Regions from separate parts of the Lactobacillus porci genome, predicted to be linked through region 2. Evidence: predicted binding sites of a transcription regulator. Region 2 holds the regulator's gene; the other holds the start of a gene.
What was found. Region 2 encodes LexA, which represses DNA repair genes until DNA is damaged. Its sites were predicted from a motif close to CNAACANNTGTTNG; they were not measured.
Positions count from the first base shown of each region.

Region 1 (4,303 bases), on a different contig from region 2:
CTGGTTTCCATGGTTGAATCCACCGGCGTCTTCTTCGCCCTGGGCAACCTCCTGGGCAAGGAGATCACTGAAGATGACTTGAAGCGAGGCTACCGGGCTGAAGGTCTGGCCCAAATCCTGGGCGGCTTGTTCAACACCTTCCCTTACACCACCTTCTCCCAAAACGTCGGCCTGCTCCAGCTGTCAGGCATCCGCTCCAAGCGCCCGATCTACTGGGCAGCCGGTCTCTTGATGGCCATGGGCCTTTTGCCTAAGGTCGGGGCCTTGGTTACGATCATGCCAACGGCCGTCTTAGGCGGGGCCATGGTAGTCATGTTCTCATCCATCGCCGTGCAAGGGATCAAGATGCTGCTGAAGGTTGACTTCAGTGACAACCACAACCTCTTGATCGTCGCTATTTCCATGGGCTTGGGCCTGGGCGTGTCAGTTTACCCAAACATCTTCCAAGCCCTGCCGCAATCCTTGCAGCTGTTCCTGGAAAACGGGATCGTGATCGCCAGCCTGTCCTCAGTCCTTTTGAACCTGATCTTCAAGGGCAAAAAGGGGCTGGATGAGGATTAAAAACCATTTCCGTATCATGCGCTTTTGCTTCTAATCCGTTAGCCTCAGCTGTCTTGCTCAACATCTCAAATCTATCTCTTAAATCTCAATTTAAAGCTATCTTTAACATCTATTGCACTCTTTTAATTCAGCTGAGGACAAAAAGCCCCTCTTCCGTTCCGGAAGGGGGGCTTTCTTTCACCGTTAGTTCTATTGCTGTTTTAATGTCCTTCCAGTCCTGTTAGCAGCTCCACGTGCCGCAGATTGGCTAAGTCGATGGCCTGACCGCCAATAATGATCTGGTCCTCCGTATAGCCGGCAACGAAGCCCGCGATTTCCTGGGGACGGGCCCCGTTCGCGTCCAATTCCTTGAGCTGGACGGTCACGGGCTGGTGGCGGCTGAAAGCCAGGCAAAGCACTTGGTCGCACTCTTCCCGCGTCATCTCCGTCCGCTCCGGTGCCGTCCATCGGCTCTTGGCCGCTGCTTGCTTGAGCCGGGCCGTATGATCGCTTAAAAAGAAGCCCGCCCACTTCTTCATCCCCCGATCCTGATAATGAGCAAAGAAATCGGTCACCCGCCGGTCGAACTCCTTACTCATAGGCGTTGCCCCCGTTATGGCCGCCAACCAGCCGGCTGCGGGCCAGCGCCGTCGCGCCTGGCAGCAGGCTGGACGCCCGCACGACGCTGGCAAAGCCGTACTTCTTCCGCAATTTGTCGACCACCCGGTCCCGCTGCTTGCGCTTGAGCTGCTGGTCTGGGGAAAGGAAGAAGGGCAGCTGCTGGCCAGTGTCGGGAACCAAGCAGCTGTAGGTCACGCCCAGGCGCCGCACGGCCTGGCCACCCCACTTCTTCCGGAACAGGGCCCACAATTCCGCCACCAATTCGCTGGAAACGTCAGTTGGCGTGATCTTTTCCTGGATGCTGAAGCCCGCCGGATCGGCCTCAAAATCAGCATAGCCGACATACAGACCCACCCGGCCAGCAAGCAGGTGGTGGGCCCGAATTCTGGCCGCCACTTGGTCGCCGATCTCCTGAATGACGATCTCAATCTGCCGCTGGTCCTCATAGTCCCGGTTCAGAATCTGGGAGTTCCCGTAGCTCTTGCTTTTGGGCTGATACTTGTGACGGATGATGCTCCGGTCCACCCCCCAGCTCATGGCGAAAAGCTGGTCGCCAATCAACCCGAACTCCCGCTCCAAAAGTGCCGGATCGCTGTGGGCCAGGTCATACATGTTGTTGATCCCCAGGCGGCGCAGGCGATTGGCCGTCCGGACATTGATCCCCCAAACATCCTCCAGCTTGGGGATCTTCCAAATGGTGTCGGGCACGTCGATGTAATGCCAGCAGGCAATCATCGAGGTCCGGTGCTTGGCTGAAATGTCCATCGCCAGCTTGGCCAAAAGCGGGTTCTCCCCGATCCCGCAGGTCGTGTACAGGCCCAGGTGGTCATGAATGTCCTTCTGAATCTTGCGGGCCACCAAATATGGATCATCCCCAAACAAGTGCCAGGACTCGGTCATGTCGATCATGCTTTCATCAATCGAATAGACGTGAATATCCTCATCGGCCGCGTACTTGCGGAAAATCTGCAGCACCTCCATGCTGCGCTTGATATAGAGGTTCATGTGGGGCTCAACCAGCAGCAGATCCGGTGCCTGCCTTCTTGTTGGCAGCTCCCGGGCCCGCATGACATTGCGCAGGCCATACTTCTGTTTGGCCAGGGGCGAAGCGGCCATGATCAAACCAGAGCCCCACTTGGCTCCCGGCTGGCTGGACATGACGGCCAAGACGGCTTCCATCGGATTCAATCCCAGGCGCAGCGCTTCGCATGAGGCAAAGAAAGACTTGTTGTCGATCATGAAAATGACCCGGTGCGGCTCATAGCGGTAGTCATACATTTGAATCCACTTCTTTTTTGAACGTTTGTTCGAAATCATTATACCGAACCTTTGTTCGAAAAAGCAAGCGAACATGGCCAAAAAGACAAAAAAGAAATCTTCCCAGGAAAATTCCCGAGAAGACCTCTGGCGATACTTACTTTCTGGCCGCGTTTAAAGGCCCGCGGCCGGGCCTGAAAGAAGATGAGTACAACGAACGATGTGCTTCTCATCCTTCCCCCAAGGTGTAACCCTTTACATTCCTATTATAACCCATCTTCGGATCAAAAGCTTTGTCCAGGGCCCGTGGCGGCTTGCATTTTTTCAAGGCAGCTTTTCAAGCCTTTTAGTAGTCGCCGTCCATGATCGTGTTCTTGACGATGACGTAGTCGACGCGCTTGATGGCTTCCAGATCCCGGCCGCCGGCGTAGGAGATTGAAGACTGCAGGTCCTGCTTCATCTCGTCCAAGGTGTCGGCGATGTGGCCACGGTAAGGAACCAGCATCTGCTTGCCTTCAACGTTGCGGTAGGCACCCTTTTGCACTTCTGAAGCTGAGCCCCAGTACTGCTTGTAGGTCTTGCCGTCGATCTTGATGACGTTGCCTGGAGATTCTTCATGTCCGGCCAGCATTGAGCCGATCATGACCATGCTTGCGCCAAAGCGGACTGACTTGGCGATGTCGCCGTTGTGGCGGATCCCGCCGTCAGCGATCAGCGGCTTTCTGGCAACCTTGCTGCACATGCGCAGGGCCGCCAGCTGCCAGCCGCCAGTCCCAAAGCCGGTCTTCAGCTTGGTGATGCAGGCCTTGCCCGGGCCAACGCCAACCTTGGTCGCGTCCGCGCCGGCATTTTCCAGCTCACGGACAGCTTCTGGCGTAGCCACGTTGCCGACCGTCAAGAAGGTTTCCGGCATCTTTTCCTTAATGTACTTGATCATCTTGATGACGTAGACTGAGTGCCCGTGGGCCACGTCGATGGTGGTGTATTCCGGGATCAGCCCCTTTTCCACCAGCTCATCGATGAACTTGTACTCATCATCCTTGATGCCGACGGAGATTGAGGCAAAAAGGCCCTTGTCATGCATCATCTTGATGAAGCCGGCCCGCTTTTCCGGTTCAAAGCGGTGCATGACATAGTAGTAGCCATTTTCCGCCAGCCAAACGGCCAGCTTCTCATCAATAACGCTTTCCATGTTGGCCGGCACCACTGGGATCTTAAAAGTTCGGTTTCCAAATTTAACGCTGGTGTCGCATTCCTTGCGGCTCTTGACGATTGCCTTGTTGGGCACAAGTTGGATATCGTCGTAGTCAAACGCTTCCATGCTAAAGTAGTTGCTCATCTATTGCTTGCTCCTTTTTCGAATTACCTTTGATACTTTACTTACATTCCGCTCAAAAGTCAAGCATATTCGAACCATTCACGAACGTTCCAAAAATATTATTCGGATTTTTTATTGACTAATCTACAGGTAAATGCTAATCTTTCTTAGGTACAGTTAAAGATTATTTTGAGGTGAAAATATGACATCAATCGCAGTTGTCGGCAGCCAATGGGGCGACGAAGGCAAGGGTAAGATTACGGACTTCCTGGGGACTACAGCAGACCTTTCAGTCCGCGCTAACGGTGGCAACAATGCAGGCCACACCATCGACTTTGATGGCCAGGAATTCAAGATGCGCCTGATCCCATCCGGCATCTTCGCTGCCAAGCACGGGGCCGTAATCGGCAACGGGGTCGTAATCAACCCTGAAGTGCTGCTCGGCGAATTGGACAACTTGGAAAAGCATGGCATCGACACCAGCAGCTTGAAGATCTCAAACCGCGCGCACATCATCATGCCATACCACGTAATGCAAGACACTTACGAAGAAGAAGCTAAGGGCAG
Region 1 covers NZ_VUMX01000018.1:4,706-9,008, forward strand. The annotation lists gene FYJ62_RS07000 (nucleobase:cation symporter-2 family protein) at 1-561, shown strand, start outside; gene FYJ62_RS07005 (hypothetical protein) at 762-1,139, opposite strand; gene FYJ62_RS07010 (Y-family DNA polymerase) at 1,132-2,439, opposite strand; gene FYJ62_RS07015 (GMP reductase) at 2,765-3,757, opposite strand; gene FYJ62_RS07020 (adenylosuccinate synthase) at 3,939-4,303, shown strand, end outside.
Region 1: the regulator LexA is predicted to act here: its motif matches at 2,484-2,497, upstream of FYJ62_RS07010 (Y-family DNA polymerase).

Region 2 (17,665 bases):
GCAGCTCCTCAATGAAGCGGTCAGCTTGCACCGTCTTGGCAGCTGCCTGAATCTGCTCATCCGTAATTTGCTCATTGTAGAGTCGAATGTTTGACGCGATGTCGCCATAGAACATGAACGGCTCCTGCAAGACCAGCCCCAGCTTCTCGCGCAGCTCTTCCTTGCTGAAGTCACGGATATCGTGACCGTCAATCAGGATCTGCCCATCGTGGAACTCGTAAAAGCGCATCATCACGTTGATGATGGAGCTCTTGCCCGAACCCGTGTGGCCAACGATCCCTAAAGTCTGTCCTGGCTCAAGGGTAAAGGAGACGTCATGCAGGACGTCATTTTTGCCATCGTAGCTGAAGGACACGTGCTTGAATTCGATCTTCCCCTGCTCAATCTTGGCATCAGCCTTGCCGGCTTGCACAGGCTCATACTCGTCTTCATCCATGATCTTGAAGATCCGCTTCCCGGCCACGATTCCGTCAGTAAAGAAGGTCAGACTGTTCATCATGTCATTCAGCGGGTTGAAGAAGTTCTGAACGTAGTTGGCAAAAGCATAGATCAAACCCGCCGGCACGAAGACCCGGTGCAAGGGGTAGCCAAACCAGACCAGGCTGGCCGCCAGGGCCAGGGAGTAAAGCAGGCTGGTAAAAGGCGAAAGCAGCAGCGAGTTGGTCTTGATCAGCTTGAAGCGGGTCCGCATCTGCTCTTGGTTGGTCTGCTCAAAGTCAGCAGCGATCCGCTTTTCCTGGCGGAACTGCTGGATGACCGACATCCCCGAAATTGCCTCTTCCAGCTTGGTGTTGATCAGGGAGTTTCTGGCCCGGAACTCGTGGTAGGTCTTGGAATTCAGGTGGTTGTACAGCCAGATGACCAAAATGATCACCGGGACGAAGCAAAGGACGATCAAGGCCGCGGTCTTATCGGCTGAGAACATGGCAATTAAGGCCGTAACCATGGAAATGATTCCCAGCATGAAGGCACTGAAGACCTGCATAAAGTTGCTCAAGGTCATCGTGTCGTTGGTCACCCTGGACAAAATGGAGCCAGCAGGCGTTTGGTCAAAATAGCGCATCCCCAATTTGTGAATGTGGGCATAAAGCTCTCTTCTGACCCGTTCCAGGGACCGCTCACCGGCCAAGGCATACAGGTATTCATACGTAAACTGGAAGACCGCTTTAATGACGATCCCCAGGCCATAAATCAGGGCCACTCCCCAAATCACCTGCATGCTGGCGCTCTGGCGGCGCAAAAAGTGGTCCATGTAGTACTGAAGCCAAGTCGGCAGCAGCATGTTGATCACGGACACGGCAACCATCCCGCAGACAGCCAGCAGCAGCTCGCCTTTGTAGTTCAAGATGAACCGGCATAGCCGCTTTAAGATCTGCCACTGTTCCTTGACGCTGATCGTCTGGTTCCAGACTGATTGGGATTGGTCTTCATTATTCATCGCTTTCACCTACCTTCGCGGCCAGTTCCTGGCGCCGCCACATGCGGGCATACCAGCCATTCAATTTAAGCAGCTCCTCGTGGGTTCCGCGCTCAGCAATCTTGCCCTGGGCCATGACCAGAATTTCATCGGCATCCATGACGCTGGACAGGCGGTGGGCGGCAATGACGGTCGTCTTGTCAGCCCGCTCGGCCCGCAGGTTGGCCAGAACTGCCTTTTCCGTCTTGGCATCCACGGCCGACAAGGCATCGTCCAGGATCAGAATCTCGCTGTCGCGCAGCAGCGCCCGGGCAATCGACATCCGCTGCTTTTGCCCCCCAGACAGGGAAATCCCGTTTTCCCCAACCATGGTGTCATAGCCCTTTTCAAACAAAAGGATGTCATCATGCAGAGCACTCTTCTTCGCTGCTTCCTCCACTTCCTCCAGACTGGCCTCCGGCTTGGCAAAAGCAATATTGTCGCGGACGCTGGTCGAAAACAAGAAGTTGTTCTGCGGCACGTAGGAGATCTCGTTCAAGTAGACGTCCAGGGGAATCTGGCGGATGTCCCGCCCGCCAAAAACGATCCGGCCGCGGTAGTTGTCAAATTCCCGCATCAAGAGCTGGATAATGGTCGTCTTCCCGGAACCGACCCGGCCCACCAGGCCAAGGGTCTGGCCCGGCTTTAAGTCAAAGTCGATGTCGCTTAAGACGTCCTGGTCCGGCTCATCGGGATAGGCAAAGGCAACCACGTGGCAGCGCAGGTCGCCGTGGATTTTCGGCATGCTCTTCGTGTCCAGCCCTTCCCCAGCATCGGCAATCAGGGATTTTTCATGAAGCAGACCCATGATCCGGTCATAAGAAGCGCTCCCGCGCTCCAAAATGTTGAACAAGTAGCCGATCGCGAACATTGGCCAGACCATGGTCCCAATATAGGCCACGAAAGAAATCAGCTGGCCCAGCGAAATCGTCTTGTTGGTGACCATGGTCCCGCCATAGACGATCGTAATCATGTAGGTGATCCCGATGATTATCGTAATCAAGGGGTCATACAAAGAGTCGATCCGGAAGACCTTGCGGTTGACGTCAACCGTCTCATAGGTCATCTTGTTGAAGGCCGCCGCGTCCTGCTGGCTTTGGCCAAAAGTCTTCAAAACCTTGATCCCGGACAAGGACTCTTGGGTCTTGTTATTCAGACGGGAAAAAGCAGCCTGCGAGTCCAGGTAGGCATCGTGCAGGCGCGTTCCCAAGTATCTGGCCAAGACGGCCAAAAATGGCAAAGGAATCATGGCAACCAGCGTCAAGCGCCAGTCAACGAAGCACATCATGGCAATCAAAGTTGCCCCGCCAGTAAAGATGGCGTCGACCAGGGTCAAGACCCCGTCGCCGGCCACGAACTGGACCGCCTGCACGTCATTGGTGGCTCTGGCCATCAAGTCCCCGGTCCGGTAGCGCTGAAAGAAAGTCCGGTCCATCTGCAGGAAGTGCCAGAAGAGCCGCCCCCGCATTTCTTTCTCCAGTTCTGCCGCTCCGCCATAGATTTCCTTGCGCCAGTAGAAGCGGAACAAATACAAGGCCAGGGCCGCGACCAAAATGGCCCCGATATAGCAGGCAAACTGCCCCCAGCTGATCTTGCCCTGATCCAGCTGGTCAGCCATCATCCCCAGGATTCTGGGTGGAACCAGGTTGGCCGCTGAGGTCAGGATTAAGGCCGTAATCCCCAGCAGGTAGCGCTTCTTGTGGGCCTTGAAGAACCAGCCCAGCTTAGCAAAAGTATCCATCTTTCACCTCCAAATATTCAAACACTCCAAAATAAATTGACATATAAAAAGGCAGCAGGAGAAAATCCCTGCTGCCCCAGTCCGGCAAAAACGCTTCTGCCTAGTTCTTTGCTGATTGATGCTTGATCATGTTCATCACTTGGTTGACCTTCTTGGCAGAAGGCTTTTGCCCCATTTGTGACATCATTGCTTCAACCATTTCGCGGGTAATTGGGGGATTCTTTTTAAAGTAATTCTTCATGTAAGCCCGCGCGCCGTAGAAACCAGCCACAGCACCCAGCAGAGCTGCCAAGATAATTAAAAAGATCGCCAAACCTAAATTCATAACTGATTAACCTCCATTGGCCTTAATTCAGCTTGCCGCCGGAAAAGCGTTCCGGCCCAGCCGCTTGTAGATAATACAAATATTATCTTACAAAACTTCCGGCAATTTTTAAAGAATAAATTGAAAGCTCTTTAGCGAATGCCCTTTTCCTTCTGGATCTGCTTGGCCTTGTCTGGAGTAATGTCATTGCCTTCCTTGTCAACCACGACCAGGTTGTCCAGCTGCTGGCGAAAGCCTGCTCTGAAGTTGGCGATGAACTTCTGGTGCAGCTCTTTTCTTTCCTGCTCTTCTTCCTTACTCAGGCCTTCAGCCTGCTTCTTGTGGTACAAGTGGTTGATTCTCTTTCTAAGCTTTTCTTCTTCCTTTGGGGTCATCAAACTGCCGCCTTTCCATTCTTGATTTCGAGTAATAGTCTACTCTTTTTAAGATCATAAAAAAAGTTTAACGCTTAGAACGTTTGTTTGTAAATTCCGGTCATGTCTGCTAAAATCAATATAGAACAGTAAATAAGGATTTTACGGGATTAAGACTATGAACCACGAAAACAAACAATTAGAAATTTTGCAGTACATCTATGATACGGTTGAAAGTCGCGGATTCCCGCCAACGGTTCGCGAAATCTGTGCCGCGGTTGGACTTTCTTCCACTTCAACGGTCCATGGCCACTTAGTGCGCCTTGAGCGCAAGGGACTCCTGCAGAAGGACGCGACCAAGCCGCGGGCCATGGAAATTACCCCGGAAGGGCTCAAGGTCCTGGGCATCAAGCCGAAAGACATTCCTGTCGTCGGGGTGGTAACCGCCGGTCAGCCAATTCTGGCCGTTGAAACGATTGAAGACTACTTCCCGACCCCGCCAGACCTCAAGAACGAGGCCGACGAGCTCTTCATGCTGAAGGTCCACGGGACTTCCATGATCAACGCTGGCATCTTGAACGGGGACTACGTGATCGTCCGCAAGCAGACCAATGCCAGCAACGGCGAGATCGTAGTGGCCATGACCGATGACGATGAAGCCACGGTCAAGCGCTTTTATAAGGAAGACGGGCACTTCCGCCTGCAGCCGGAAAACGACGCGATGGCTCCCATCATCCTGGATCAAGTCCAGATCCTGGGCAAGGTCGTTGGCCTCTACCGCAATGACATCAACTAGTCGCCAAATATTAAGCAGCAAATTAAAAGGCAAGTTCCAAATGGAGCTTGCCTTTTTGCCTGCTTTTTTGACAATTTACTGGATCTTGACCTTGGTTGACTCAGCCTGCTTGACATTGAAGCCGGAAACCCTGCCAAACCATTTTCTGACCAGACGGTCGTAAGTCCCGTCCTGGCGTACGGTCTTCAAGGCCTTGTTGATGGCCTGGCGCATCTGGTCCTGGCCCTTCTCTACCCCGATCCCGTATGGTTCTTGGGCCAAGGCATCCCCGGTCAGGGTAAACTTGTCGTCATCGGCAATCAGCCCGGCCAAAATGCCGTTGTCATCGATCATCGCGTCACCTTGGCCAGCCTTTAAAGCGTTAAAGGCTGAGCCATAGTCATCGAACTGCTTGACTTTGGCCTTAGGGGCCAGCTTGGCCACCTGATTGGAAACGTCGGTCCCCTTGATGGCAATGACGACCACTCCTTTATGGTTCAAGTCAGCGATATTTCTGATCTTGCCGGTCTTTTTGACGATCATTGATTCTGACGCGTCAAAGTAGACGTCAGAGAAGTCAATGACCTTCATTCTTTCCTTGGTAATAGTCATCGTTGAGATAACCGCGTCCAAGGAGCCGTTGTGCAGCAGCGTGATCCGGGTCTTTTCCGTAATCGGGCGGAAGACTGCTTTCCCCTTTGATCCAAGGATCTGCTTGGTCAGGGCCTTGGCCAGGTCGATTTCAAAGCCCTCGATCTTCCCGGTCTTCACATTGGTCAAACCAAACAGGCGGGTGTCAGGACGCACGCCCCAAACGATCCGGTTGGTCCGCTTGGCTCTTTCATAAGTGGTCTCCGCTTTCTTGGAGCAAGCCGAGGTCAAGCCGGTCAAGGAGCAGACCAGGGACAAAAGCAAGAGAACACGAACAATTTTCTTTAGGTGGCTGGGCAGCTTTTTCATGATTTTCATCTTTCCTTCATTTCAAAATCTAAGTCATATTATACCCGATTGTGAGGAAAGTTCCTTTTATTTATAAAAATTGGTATTTTTTCTTAAAAAATAAAGTTTTTGTCCCGGTGAATTTGCCAATATTATCAATCTTGGCAATCAAAGCCCTTACTTGAATGATTTTTTCCTTTAAAAAGTTAATTTCGAACATTCGGCTTTAGCCGTAATCGACGTTTCTCATCCGCGTCCACAGCTTTGAAAGCGGTTGGCCTCCGATCTTATATGCCAGCAGCTCATCGAGGCTGCGGAACTTGGCAATGAAAGCTGGGTCAGCCTGCTTGGAATAATTGGTATAGGTCAGCTGCCGGTAGCTCTGCTGGTCGCTGTTCTCTGCCAGCAAATACTGACGGCCATCCAGGCTGAACTGAATCTCGCAGCCGTCCTTGATGGTCTGGACGAACTCCTCCAGACTGTCAAACCTGATGTACCAGCAGCTGACGTCCGTCAGCTCGCTCCATTGTTCTTTCAAAGTCCGGCCGTTGATCTTGCAAGTCAAAAAATCCTCAATGGTCGCAAATGAAGCGGTGACCGCCGGGTCATTGCAGTTGATCAAGGTCTTGGTGGCGTCAGAGTCAGGATCCTCGTCATCCACCAGCAGCCAGGGATCTCCGCCCAAGGTAAAGTGCAGCTCGTCGCTTTTTCCGGCCTGCTGGGCCAATTCGTCAAAACTGTTTATGGGACACTGGGTAACAGACATCTTTGTCCTTTCTTCACGAAACAAATAATCAAGCTCTGCATTTCTCTTTTTCCTTCTGCTCAGCTAATTCGTGCTTTTCATAACTTTATTCTACCGCATTTTTTCCACGCAGCGGCGCATTTCCGCCAGATCCAGGACGCTTTCGGCAAACTCCTTCCGGACCAGCTCATCCGGCAGGTATTCATCATATTTGTCAAAGACCGGCACTTCCTTGGGGTAGACTAAATCCAGCGGGTCAAAGTCCTTGCTGGCCTCTTCTTTGACGATCGCGAAGAAGTCCTCGGGGCTGACGTCCATCGAAAACTGCATGTAGTAGGGACGCACGGAATCGAAGTTCTTCAAGCCCAGGCGCTTGGCGCACTTTAATTTCAAGAGCCGTTCCAGGGCCAGGAAGGCATACGTCCCGGTCCAAGGAAACAGGCACCAGGTTTTGCCGCCCAGGTTGACCAGCTGCTTGGCCGGCATCCCCGCCATGCTAGCCATCGACCGCGTCTCGTTCAAGCGGGCTACGGCATTGGCCATCAAATATGGGTAGTTGCGGTCTTCTGACAAAATCTGCCGCATCCGCTCCAATATGCGGGGATGAATGTCCCCTGGCACGTCGCCAAAGTAAGCGGGGATCCGCCCCTTGACCCGGTGGACGTAGACCTGGTGGCGCTGGCGGTCGATTTCTTCAACCACCCACACGTGGCCCGCGATGGCCACCTTGTCGCCAATTGGGGGCGGCTTGACGATCGTGCCCAGCTCTTCTGAAGCTGAGTGGACGCTGTATTCTTCATTTTCCTGGAAAACGGCGTAGAACTTGAAATTGTTGGTCACCCGCTCCCCGCTCAGGCCCACGATCAAGCCCTTGTTTTCGGTCCACTGGATCTGGTCGGTCTTGAGCAAATGGCGCAGGAGCACTTTGTAGTCAGCTTGGGAGACCCGGTGAAAATATGACAAAGACAGGACCCGGGAAGCCAGTTCTGCTGGCGTCATCTCTCCCATCGACGCCAAGGTGCTCATGGTCTGGTGGTACAAAAGGCTGTATGGCAGGCGGTTTTCCCGCGGCGGCTCCACCCAGCGTTCTTCAAGATACAGCTGGACCAGGGCAATCCCCTGCAATAAGGGCCATGGGAACAAGACCGGCAGCATGGCCCGGCTTTCCGGGTGATCTTCGCGCATGACGAACCACATTTCCGGCGGGTTGCCCCGCCGGCCGGTCCGCCCCATCCTCTGCAAAAAGCCTGAAACCGTAAAGGGAGCGTCAATTTGAAAGGCCCGCTCCAGCTGGCCGATGTCAATGCCCAGTTCCAAAGTCGCCGTCGCGCAGGTGGTCAATTTGACATTGTCGTCCTTCATTGCTTCTTCCGCGCTCTGGCGAAAGGCAGCTGACAGATTGCCATGGTGGATCATGAAGCGGTCCGGCTCATGCTTGGCCTCGCAGTACTGGCGCAGCACCTGGCAGACGGCCTCGCATTCCTCCCGGCTGTTGGTAAAGACCAGGCACTTCTTCCCCCGGGTATGGTCAAAGATATAGGCCATGCTGGGATCGGCCATTTCCGGTGCCTGGTCGCTGGCCTTGGCCAAAGGCGGCTGCCCCGCCGCGCTTCCGGCCCCAGCCTGGGGATCGGTCTTGTAAAAATGCTCCATTGACAAGCGCCAGACCTGGTGGTCGTCTTTAATCTTGGGAATCGAGGTCTTGCGCCTTGAGCCAGCAGCCAGGAACCTGCCGGCCGCTCTTGGATCCCCAATCGTCGCTGACAAGCCTACCCGCCGGGGATCGCAAGCGGCTAAGCGACCCAGGCGCTCAATCAGGCAGAAGGTCTGCCCGCCCCGGTCGCTGCGCAAAAAGGAGTGCAGCTCATCGATCACGATGTAGCGCAAGTCGCCAAACAAACGGGGAATATCCGCGTGCTTGTTGATCATTAATGACTCCAGCGATTCCGGCGTAATCTGCAAGACTCCGGACGGGTGCTTGAAGAGCTTGCGCTTTTGACTCTGGGACACGTCGCCGTGGTAGCGCCAAACCGGAATGTCCCCGCCAGCGCACAGGTCGCTGAGGCGCAGGTACTGGTCGTTGATCAGTGCCTTTAAGGGGGCGATGTACAAGCAGCCCACTGAGTCAGGCGGATCCTGAGCCAATTCCGTCAGAATCGGGAAAAAAGCAGCCTCTGTCTTCCCTGAGGCAGTGGCTGCTGACAATAGCAGGTTGTTGTCGGTGTTGAAGATCACATCGGCGCCTGCCAGCTGGATGGCCCGCAATTTCTGCCAGCCATGCTCATAAATATAGTCTTGGATAAAGGGGGCATAATGCCCGAATGCATCAAACATGATTTATCCCTTAAATCGTAAATTCCGCATATTCATCCGTCTTGTCGTCTGAAACGGCGTCAGACTTGGCATAGGCAAAATCATCGCTCTCCAGGAGTTCCTTGACGGAAGTGCCGGGGTTCTGCCAAACGATGTCGAGCAGCTCGATAAAGTCGCGGATGACCTCCCGCGGGGTAATATTGGTGTCGGACCCAATCCGGGCAAACTCCGTCTTGATAAAGGCCTCCAGATCCGCTTCCGTAATGGTCTGCTCATAGCCGTACAGACCAGCATGCATGGCCGCCAGTTTCTCGGTCAAGACCAGCATCTCTTCGGGGGTCAGCGGATCAAGCTTGATCACCGGGGCATACATGTCCCGAGCGCCAGCCTTGGCAAACTTGCCTTCAGCCAGACGCGAGCGCAGGGCCTCATATGAGTAGACGCCCCGGCGCCGGTCTTCAATCGCCTGGGGCGTTCCGCACATGATGATGCCCAAATGCTTGGCCTTGCCTTGCATGGCATCATTGTACATGGCCAGCAGCTTTTCATAGTTGTACTGGCGGCTGATGGCGTTGGGGATCTTGTAGAGGTTGACCAGCTCATCGATCATGATGAACATGCCGCTGTAGCCGGCCTGTCTGAAGAAGCTGGCAAAGAGCTTGAGGTATTCATACCAGTCGTCATCTGAAATGATGATGTTGACGCCCAATTCCTTCCGGGCATCGGTCTTCAGCTTGTACTCTCCCCTGAACCACTTGATTACCTTGCCCTTGGTGGCTTCATCCCCGTCAACGTAGGCATCGTAGTACATCTGCAGGAGCTTGGCGAAGTCAAAGCCGTGCACCAGCTCGCTAAGGCTGGAAATCACGGCAAAAATCTTCTGGTCCACGGCCTCCTTAAAGGCCGGGCTGGCAAAATCCAGCCCGCTTTCCTGGGCCACGCTGGTCTGCAAGTTGTTGATCCAGCGGTCCAAGACCAGGTTCAAGGCTCCGCCTTCTGGCCGGGTCTTGGTGGCCAGGTTCTGGATCAGTTCCCGGTAGGTCGCCAAGCCCTGTCCCTTGCTTCCTTGCAGGCGCCGTTCCGGCGACAGGTCGGCGTCAACGACGACAAAGTTCCGGTCCATTACGTAGTTGCGGATGGTCTGAAGCAAAAAGCTCTTCCCTGACCCATAGCGGCCCTCAATAAAGCGGAAAGATGCCCCGCCTTCCTGCACCACCTCAACGTCGTGCAGCAGGGCAGCAATTTCCGCCTTGCGGCCGACGGTGACGTAAGGCAGGCCAATGCGGGGCACGACCCCGCCCTTCAGGGAATTCAAGACCGTTTGCGCGATTCGCTTGGGAACTCGTTTTTTCTTTTCCAAAATTTATTCCTCGCTTCCAAATAAATCTGACAAGTCATCCCGGTAGTCTTCAACCAGTTCCGGCTCAGTGCCGGCAATTTCGATGACGGAGTCGCCAATCTCGTCAAAAAGCTTCTCGTTGATGCTGTCCGCCAGGACCTCGGTGAGCAGGTGGTGCTGCTTGACGTAGCCGCTCACGCTCTTGCCGGCCATCAGCTGCTGGAGCACATAGCCTTCTTCTGGCGTCAAGTCAAACTGACCAAAAGATTCCTTGCATTCTTGGCTGGGGGCTGCTTGCTGGCTGGCTGCGGCTTCTTGCTCTGCTTCAGCCTCTTGGGCTTCCAGCTGCCGTTCTTCTTCAGTCAGCAGGCTCTCCCGCGTTTCAGCCGCGTCGCCCCTGATCTTGGCCAGACTGGCCAGGTTCAGGTGAATCTTCGGCTTTTCGCGCTCGGCTTCTTCACGCAGGTAGGTCTTGATCCCGGCTTCGATGGCCTCTTGCAGGGCAGCAGGCAGGGGACGCTCTTTCATCTTGCGCCCGCGTCCAAGCGCCAGGCGGCTGCGGCGGTCAATCTCGTGCAGCAGGTCTGGCAGCAGCTTGTGCTGGCGGACGGCTGGCCAGTAGACCTCGCTGGTCCACTTGCCGTCTTTGCAGCGGTAGGTCACGGCCTGCCCAACCTGGTAAGTGGCCGCCTCAATTGGATGGGGGCTGTAGAAGGCGGCATCCGCGAACAGGTGCATGGGAAAGACCGACTTCTCGCCGACCAGCTGCTGGGCCAGCTGCTTAGGTGAAGACTTGATCTCTTTCCAGACGTCAGCCACCAGGCTGGCATACTTTTCAGGGTCTTCCTTCAGCAAGGGATTGGCTCCCGGCTTGCTCTTGGCCAAGGTCAACAGAGCCTGGTAGACCCTGCTGTCCCCTTCAGCGTCCGCCAGCAAGGTTTCATACGGCTCAGCCCGCTTGATTTCTTCGGCAAATTCCTGCTCTTCTTCCTCTGGACTGAGCTTTATCCCGTAATAGACCAGGTAGCCCTGGATCAGATGCTTCAAATCCCAGATCGTCAGCTGGTCCTGTCCTTGATAATGCTCTTGCAAAAGCTGCAGCTGCCTGAGCCCGGCAAGCGGGTCTTTTATCCCGATCTGGCAGACGATTTCACTGGTTAGCAGGTACAAAAAGCCCGACTTGGCTGGGGCAAAATCCCCCTGTCTGACCCGCGAGCGCCAAGAGAAGTAGTCCCGCAGCTCCTTAACTGACAAGTCATGGTAGACCGGCCGGCGAAAGCGAATCTGGCCGGAATAGGAAAAATTGTCCTCATAGTCGGCCATCATCATCCCTTGATAGTAAAAGTTGGCTTCCCGCCGGGTCGCCACTGGCAGCTGGTAGTCATATGACTCCAGCATCCGGCTGATAGCGGGCGGGGTGTCGTCTCGCCCGCGGACCGGAGATTTGGAACTGAAAATGACGTCTGAGCCATGATGACTGACTCGGCGATGGTCCGACCGCTTGACGAAGCTGCCCCGCTCAGGGATCGCTGCGTCCTCATATGGCGACTCATCGTTGCGGTCGGCCACGTAAAACATGTGCTCACGCCGCTTGACCGCTGGCCGGCCAGCTTGATAGGCCGTGTCCAGGGTCTTGAGCAGGAAGCGGTCATTCAGCTCGGGCGCGGTCAGGTCAACTCCCAGCCACCCCCGATCCTTGATGCAGATCGGCGCTCCAAAGCCAGGCTGCTTGGCCAAAAAAGCCGCGATCGAACCGCAGTGCAGGTCAAGGCCTTCTTTCTCCCCCTGCTTGATCAAGAGGGCGAAAGCAGTCTCAGCTCCTGGAACGATCAAAGCCGCCATGCTGACCTCGCCGCTGGTGATAAAATCGACCCCCAAGCCATACTTCTTCTGGACGTATTTGGCTAGTTCTGACAAGCGCATGCTTTCACCTCCATCTTTCTGTCTGTTACATATTATATAGAACGAATGTTCTAAGCACAAATGATATCCACTTTTTTCTGCTATTTTAGCGAACTTGTCCATTCAAGGCAAAAAGCTGGGTCAGCAGGTCCTTGTTGGCCAAGATCGCCAGGGCCCTGATTTTATAGCCGGCCTGCCAGCTTGAGCAGTTTTTCCAGGTGGATGCCAATACGGCAAAGGCTTTCAGTTTGCTAGTATCCATCTTGACCTCATCTAATTCGTTTTTGTTAATTATAGACCAAACCGCCAGACAGTTGCCTTGGCGATCAAGGGCAAAAATAAAAAGCCATCCCAATGGGATGACTTTTTAGCGTCAATCTTAGAATTAACGACGACGTTCTGCGATACGAGCAGCCTTGCCTGAACGAGCGCGCAGGTAGTACAGCTTTGCACGACGTACGCGGCCGTGACGGGTAACTTCAACCTTGGCAACACGTGGAGTGTTAACTGGGAAGGTCCGTTCAACGCCAACGCCGGAAGCGATCTTACGAACAGTGTAGGTAGCACCGATGCCAGTGCCCTTCTTCTTGATTACGACGCCTTCGAAGATCTGAATACGTTCGTGAGTACCTTCAACAACGCGGACGTGAACGCGAACCGTGTCACCGGCGCGGAATTCAGGCATGTCGTCACGAATTTGTTCTGCAGTCAATTCTTTAATTAATGGATCCATTATTGTTTCTCCTTCTACGGCATTCATTCGCCACCTCGTGGCCAGCGGAACACCCCTAATCTTGATGATTGGCAAAATGCCACGCTTATTAGCTTACCATCTTTGTCCTGGCAAAGCAAGCTTCTTCAGTCCAAAATCTGCAGCAAATCTTCCTTTCTCAGGCTGCTGCTAGAAACGGGTTCAGCGAACAAGATGCCTTGGGCCAGCTTCAAAATGGCCTCTTCAACCGTATCCAAGGAAAAGTCATCAAATCACCTTTTCTATTGTTCTTGCTCGCTTTCAGCCTTAATGTCAAGCAGCATCTGCTGCTCTTCTTTGGTCAGCTCCCGGCCTTTCAACAGGTCCGGGCGCTTGAGGAAGGTCGTCTTTAAGGCCTGGTAGTGGCGCCATTCGTCAATCTTGCCATGGTTGCCGGACAAAAGGATGTCTGGCACCTTTTGCCCTTCAAAGTCAGCGGGGCGGGTGTACTGCGGATATTCCAAGAGCCCGTCGGAAAAGGACTCTTCCACCGGCGACATGGCATTGCCCAGGATGCCTGGCAGCAGGCGGACCGTGGCGTCAATCATGCTCATGGTTGGCAATTCCCCGCCCGTCAGGACGTAGTCGCCAATTGAGACGATCTCGTCAGCCAGACCGTAGATCCGGTGGTCAAAGCCCTCAAAGTGCCCGCAGATAAAAGTCAGGTTCTCTTCTTTTGACCAATCCTGGGCCATCTGCTCATTGAAGGTCCGCCCTTGCGGAGCAGTGATGATCACCTTGCCCTTGTTTTCCAGCGATTCCAGAGCTGCCTTGATCGGCATGATCTGCAGGACCATCCCGGCCCCGCCGCCATATGGGGTGTCGTCAACGGACTTGTGCGGCCGCTCTGAGAAGTCGCGGAAGTTGACCAGATTCAGCTTCCACTTGCCGTCTTCCTGCCCCCGGCCCAAAAGCGAAACCTGCAAGGGGGTGAACATGTCTGGGAACAAAGTCAGCACATTAACGTTCAGCATCAGCGCAATCCCTCCATCAATACGACTCTGACCTGGCCGCTGGCCAAGTCGACCTGCTTGACGACGTCATCGATGTAGGGAATCCAGAAGCTTTTGCCTTCAAGGTCGGTAACTTCCCAGATATCGTTGGCGCCTGGGGCTTGGATGTCGGTCAGCTTGCCGATCTTCTCCCCGGTCTCATCGTCAACGACTTCCAGGCCCAGCAGGTCCTTGTAGTAGTAGACCCCGTCCGGCAATTCCCCTTGGTCTGCTTCCGCGATCACGATTTCCTGGCCTTTCAGCTGCTCTGCCTGGTCAATGTCGCTCACCTGATCAAAAACGACCAGCCAGAACTGCTTGAAGGGCCGCCCGCTTTGGACCGTCACCTCGCGGCGTTCAGATCCGACATACAGGCGGGACCCTGGACGGAAGCGGTCTTCCGGGAAGTCGGTAACGGCCACGACCTTGACCTCGCCCTTCAGGCCATGGGTGCCAACAATTTTGCCAACGTTGTAGTAGTTCATTGAATTCTCCCTAACAAAAAAAGCTTGAAGCCAGCGCCCCAAACTTTTTTACAATTACTTGTTGTACTTTTCGTCGTGCAACTTAGCCATCAGGCCTGCGCCTGAAAGAAGTGAACGAACAGTGTCTGAAGGTTGTGCACCCTTCTTCAGCCATTCGAAGATCTTGTCTTCATCAAGCTTCAATTCCTTTGGTTGTGAAACTGGGTTGTAGTAGCCAACTTCTTCAATAAAGCGGCCGTCACGTGGTGCACGTGAATCTGCTACAACGATACGGTAAAATGGCTTTCTCTTGGCACCCATGCGGCGCATACGAATCTTAACTGACATTAAATTGTCCTCCTAAATTTCAATAGTTTAACTATAGCACCTGAAAATGAGTCTGTAAAGTATTTTTACTTAACAGACTCATTTTTTCGCGAAAAAAGTCCTTTTTATGAGTGGAAGCGCTTGATCTTCTTCATGCGCTTGGCCTTGTTCTTCTTGAAGTTCTTGCCCATTCTCCGCATGGCCATCTTGGCCATTGGCGTGTTCATCCCCGGCAGATTCTGCAGGTCCTTGAAGTTGCCCTTAGTGACCTTGGACATCATTTCCTTGGCGGTCTTGAATTCCTTGATCATCCGGTTGACTTCAACGATCGGCACCCCGGACCCGGCAGCGATTCTGCGCCGGCGGCTCGGATTGAGCAGATTTTCGTTTTCCCGCTCTTCAGGGGTCATTGAGTAGACGATGGCCTTGGTGTGGGCAATCTGCTTTTCGTCAATTGAGAAGTTCTTCAGCTGCGGATTGTTGGCAAAGCCTGGGATCATCTTCATGATCTCATCCAGCGGTCCCATCTTCTGCACCTGCTCCAATTGGTCGATAAAGTCATTGAAGTCGAAGGTGTTGGCCCGCATCTTTTCGGCAACCTTTTCGGCCTCCTTGGCATCGTAGTCCTGCTGGGCCTTTTCAATCAAGCTCAGCATGTCCCCCATGCCCAGGATTCTTGACGCCATCCGGTCTGGGTGGAAGACGTCCAGGTCGGTCAGCTTTTCCCCTTGACCGGTAAAAAGGATCGGCTTGCCAGTCACGGCTCTGATGGACAGGGCTGCCCCGCCGCGAGTATCGCCGTCCAGCTTGGTCAAGATCACGCCGGTCACGTCCAGGCGGTCGTCAAAGCCCTTGGCCACGCCAGTCGCTGCCTGGCCAGTCATGGCGTCGACTACCAGGAGAATGTTGTCTGGGTGGGCCACGGCCTTGACTTCTTCCAGTTCCTTCATTAATGGTTCATCGATTTCCAGCCGCCCGGCCGTGTCGATGATGACGTAGTCATTGTGGTGCTTCTTGGCTTCAGCCAGCCCGTCTTCAACGATTTTTGGCACGTTCTTTTCGCCCGGCTCCGTGTAGACTGGCACCTTCAGCTGGTCGCCGATCTGCTTCAGCTGATCGATGGCCGCTGGCCGGTAGACGTCGCCCGCGATCAGGAAGGGACGGGCATTCTCCGTCTTCATCAAGCGGTTGGCCAGCTTGCCGACCGTGGTGGTCTTACCGGTACCTTGCAAGCCGACCATCATGATGATGGTTGGCACGTGCGGGGCCTTGTTTAAAGGAACCGCGGTCTCCCCCATCATCTTGGTCAGCTCTTCGTCAACGATCTTGATGACTTGCTGGCCAGGAGTCAAAGATTCCTGGACTTCTGCCCCCAGGGCGCGCTTCTTGATCGTCTTGATGAAGTCCTTGACGACCTTAAAGTTGACGTCCGCTTCCAAAAGGGCCAGCCGGATTTCCCGGGAAGCGGCATTGATGTCTTCTTCAGAAATCTTCCCCTTGCCCGTTAAATTGCGCAGCGCCTTCTGCAGGCGTTCACTCAAATTTTCAAAAGCCATATTTTCTTGTCCTTATTCTCCTCTAATCAATTGCAGCAGGCGGGCGAGCTCTTCAAGGGCCTGCTCCTGCTTGCCTGCCTTCAGGTCAGCCCGGGCCATGACCAGGCCCCCTTCAAGCTCATTGAAAGTGGCCAGAAGGCCGAGCTTGTCCTCGTACTTCTGCAGCGCCTTGGATGACCGCTTCAGGTTGTCATAGACAGCCTGTCTTGAAACCCGGTGGTTGTCCGCGATCTCACCCAAAGACAAGTCGTCATAATAGTAGTCTTCGAAATAATCTTGTTGTCCTTGCGTGAGCAGTGAGCCATACATCGCGTACAAATCACCCAAGGCTTCAGTTTTGTTCAGTTCATCCATAATTTTTCACCTTTTTTAAGTATAGCAAACTCTGCTCAAAGCATAAAGAAAGACGAGCAAGATTCAAGCCCCCCGACAAAACGAGTTTGGGTACATAAAAAGGCTTCCAGAAGTTTTTTTTAACTTCTAGAAGCCTTTTTTATTCGTTAGAGTTTTTTCAGACTCGTTTGCTTATCTAGCCTAGAGATTCTTGTCCATGTTGAAAGTCAGCTTAGACATCCGCATGGCTTCTGAGAAGAGCTGGCCCCACAGCTTTTCAGTTTCCTGTCTGGTATGGGCCACGGTCTCCTGGTTGGCCTTGGTCAAGAAGGCGGTCAATTCCTCCCCGCTCTTGCCCTTAGCCTGGTCAATGACTTCTTCCACCCGGCCGCGGTAATAGCGGTTCAGCTCCTGCAGGTAGACCGCGTCTTCTTGGACGAAGTGGGAGTAATGACTCTCAACCAAGGCAGCGAAGGACTTGTAGAACCACCAGGCATCTTTCAGGTTGTAATCCATGCTGGTGTCGTTATATGACGGGTCAGTGTCGCTCATATTGGTAAAGAACGGCACGAATGGGGTAAAGGTCGGCCCGCCGATGCAAAGCCACATGATTCCGGCCAGGTCGCTCGGCACGTCGCTTCTGACTTCCAAAATGTGGGCATTTTGGGTCCGGTTCAGGCCAATTGGCCGGTAGCGGTGGTGCTCTTCTTCAGTTCCCCGGGTGCCAAATGGGTCATAAACCGTATCTTGGTAGTGCGAGCCCAGAACGAATTCGATGTCTTCCTTGCTGATCTTCTTTTCCGCCTTACGGATAAATGGCAGGTCAGGGTCTTCCGGGTCCTGGTCGATTGCGGGGTTGAAGTATTTTTGGGCATACCAGGCACGTGGGGTATTGTAGTGGCGGTCCTGCTCAGTGAAGGTGCCAAAAATGTGCCGGAAGTTCCAGCCTTCTGGGTCAGGATTCAGGTGGTGCTCTGCCACGAATTCCTGGATGCCCTCGCTCCACATGAATTCATTAGGCTTGCTGAAGTCGACCTGCTCAATGGAAACCCGGTTGGGCGCTACGGCGTAGCAGTCATCCGGAATTCTTTGGGCAACCCAGTGGTGACCGGTCACGATCTCCATGTACCAAATATCGTCCTTATCTGAAAAAAGGACTGAGTTGCCGGCAGGAGACCCGTACTTGGCGATCAATTGGCCCAGGTACTGCACGCCACCTTTGGCTGAATCGATGTATGGCAAGACGACGTTGACGATGCAGTCTTCATCCAGGCCGTCCTTGACCAAAGGGTCAAAGGCCAGGGTCCGCTCATTGCCATAGGTTGATTCGGTCGCGGACATGGCCACGTTCTTC
Region 2 covers NZ_VUMX01000003.1:53,867-71,531, forward strand. The annotation lists gene FYJ62_RS01855 (ABC transporter ATP-binding protein) at 1-1,438, opposite strand, end outside; gene FYJ62_RS01860 (ABC transporter ATP-binding protein) at 1,431-3,197, opposite strand; gene FYJ62_RS01865 (YneF family protein) at 3,298-3,522, opposite strand; gene FYJ62_RS01870 (DUF896 domain-containing protein) at 3,654-3,896, opposite strand; gene lexA (transcriptional repressor LexA) at 4,054-4,671, shown strand; gene FYJ62_RS01880 (transporter substrate-binding domain-containing protein) at 4,747-5,619, opposite strand; gene FYJ62_RS01885 (hypothetical protein) at 5,816-6,355, opposite strand; gene FYJ62_RS01890 (DEAD/DEAH box helicase) at 6,446-8,668, opposite strand; gene FYJ62_RS01895 (ATP-binding protein) at 8,679-10,007, opposite strand; gene FYJ62_RS01900 (TerB N-terminal domain-containing protein) at 10,011-11,909, opposite strand; gene FYJ62_RS01905 (hypothetical protein) at 11,995-12,150, opposite strand; gene rplS (50S ribosomal protein L19) at 12,274-12,621, opposite strand; gene trmD (tRNA (guanosine(37)-N1)-methyltransferase TrmD) at 12,882-13,610, opposite strand; gene rimM (ribosome maturation factor RimM) at 13,613-14,116, opposite strand; gene rpsP (30S ribosomal protein S16) at 14,171-14,443, opposite strand; gene ffh (signal recognition particle protein) at 14,548-15,978, opposite strand; gene ylxM (YlxM family DNA-binding protein) at 15,991-16,332, opposite strand; gene FYJ62_RS01940 (C69 family dipeptidase) at 16,513-17,665, opposite strand, start outside.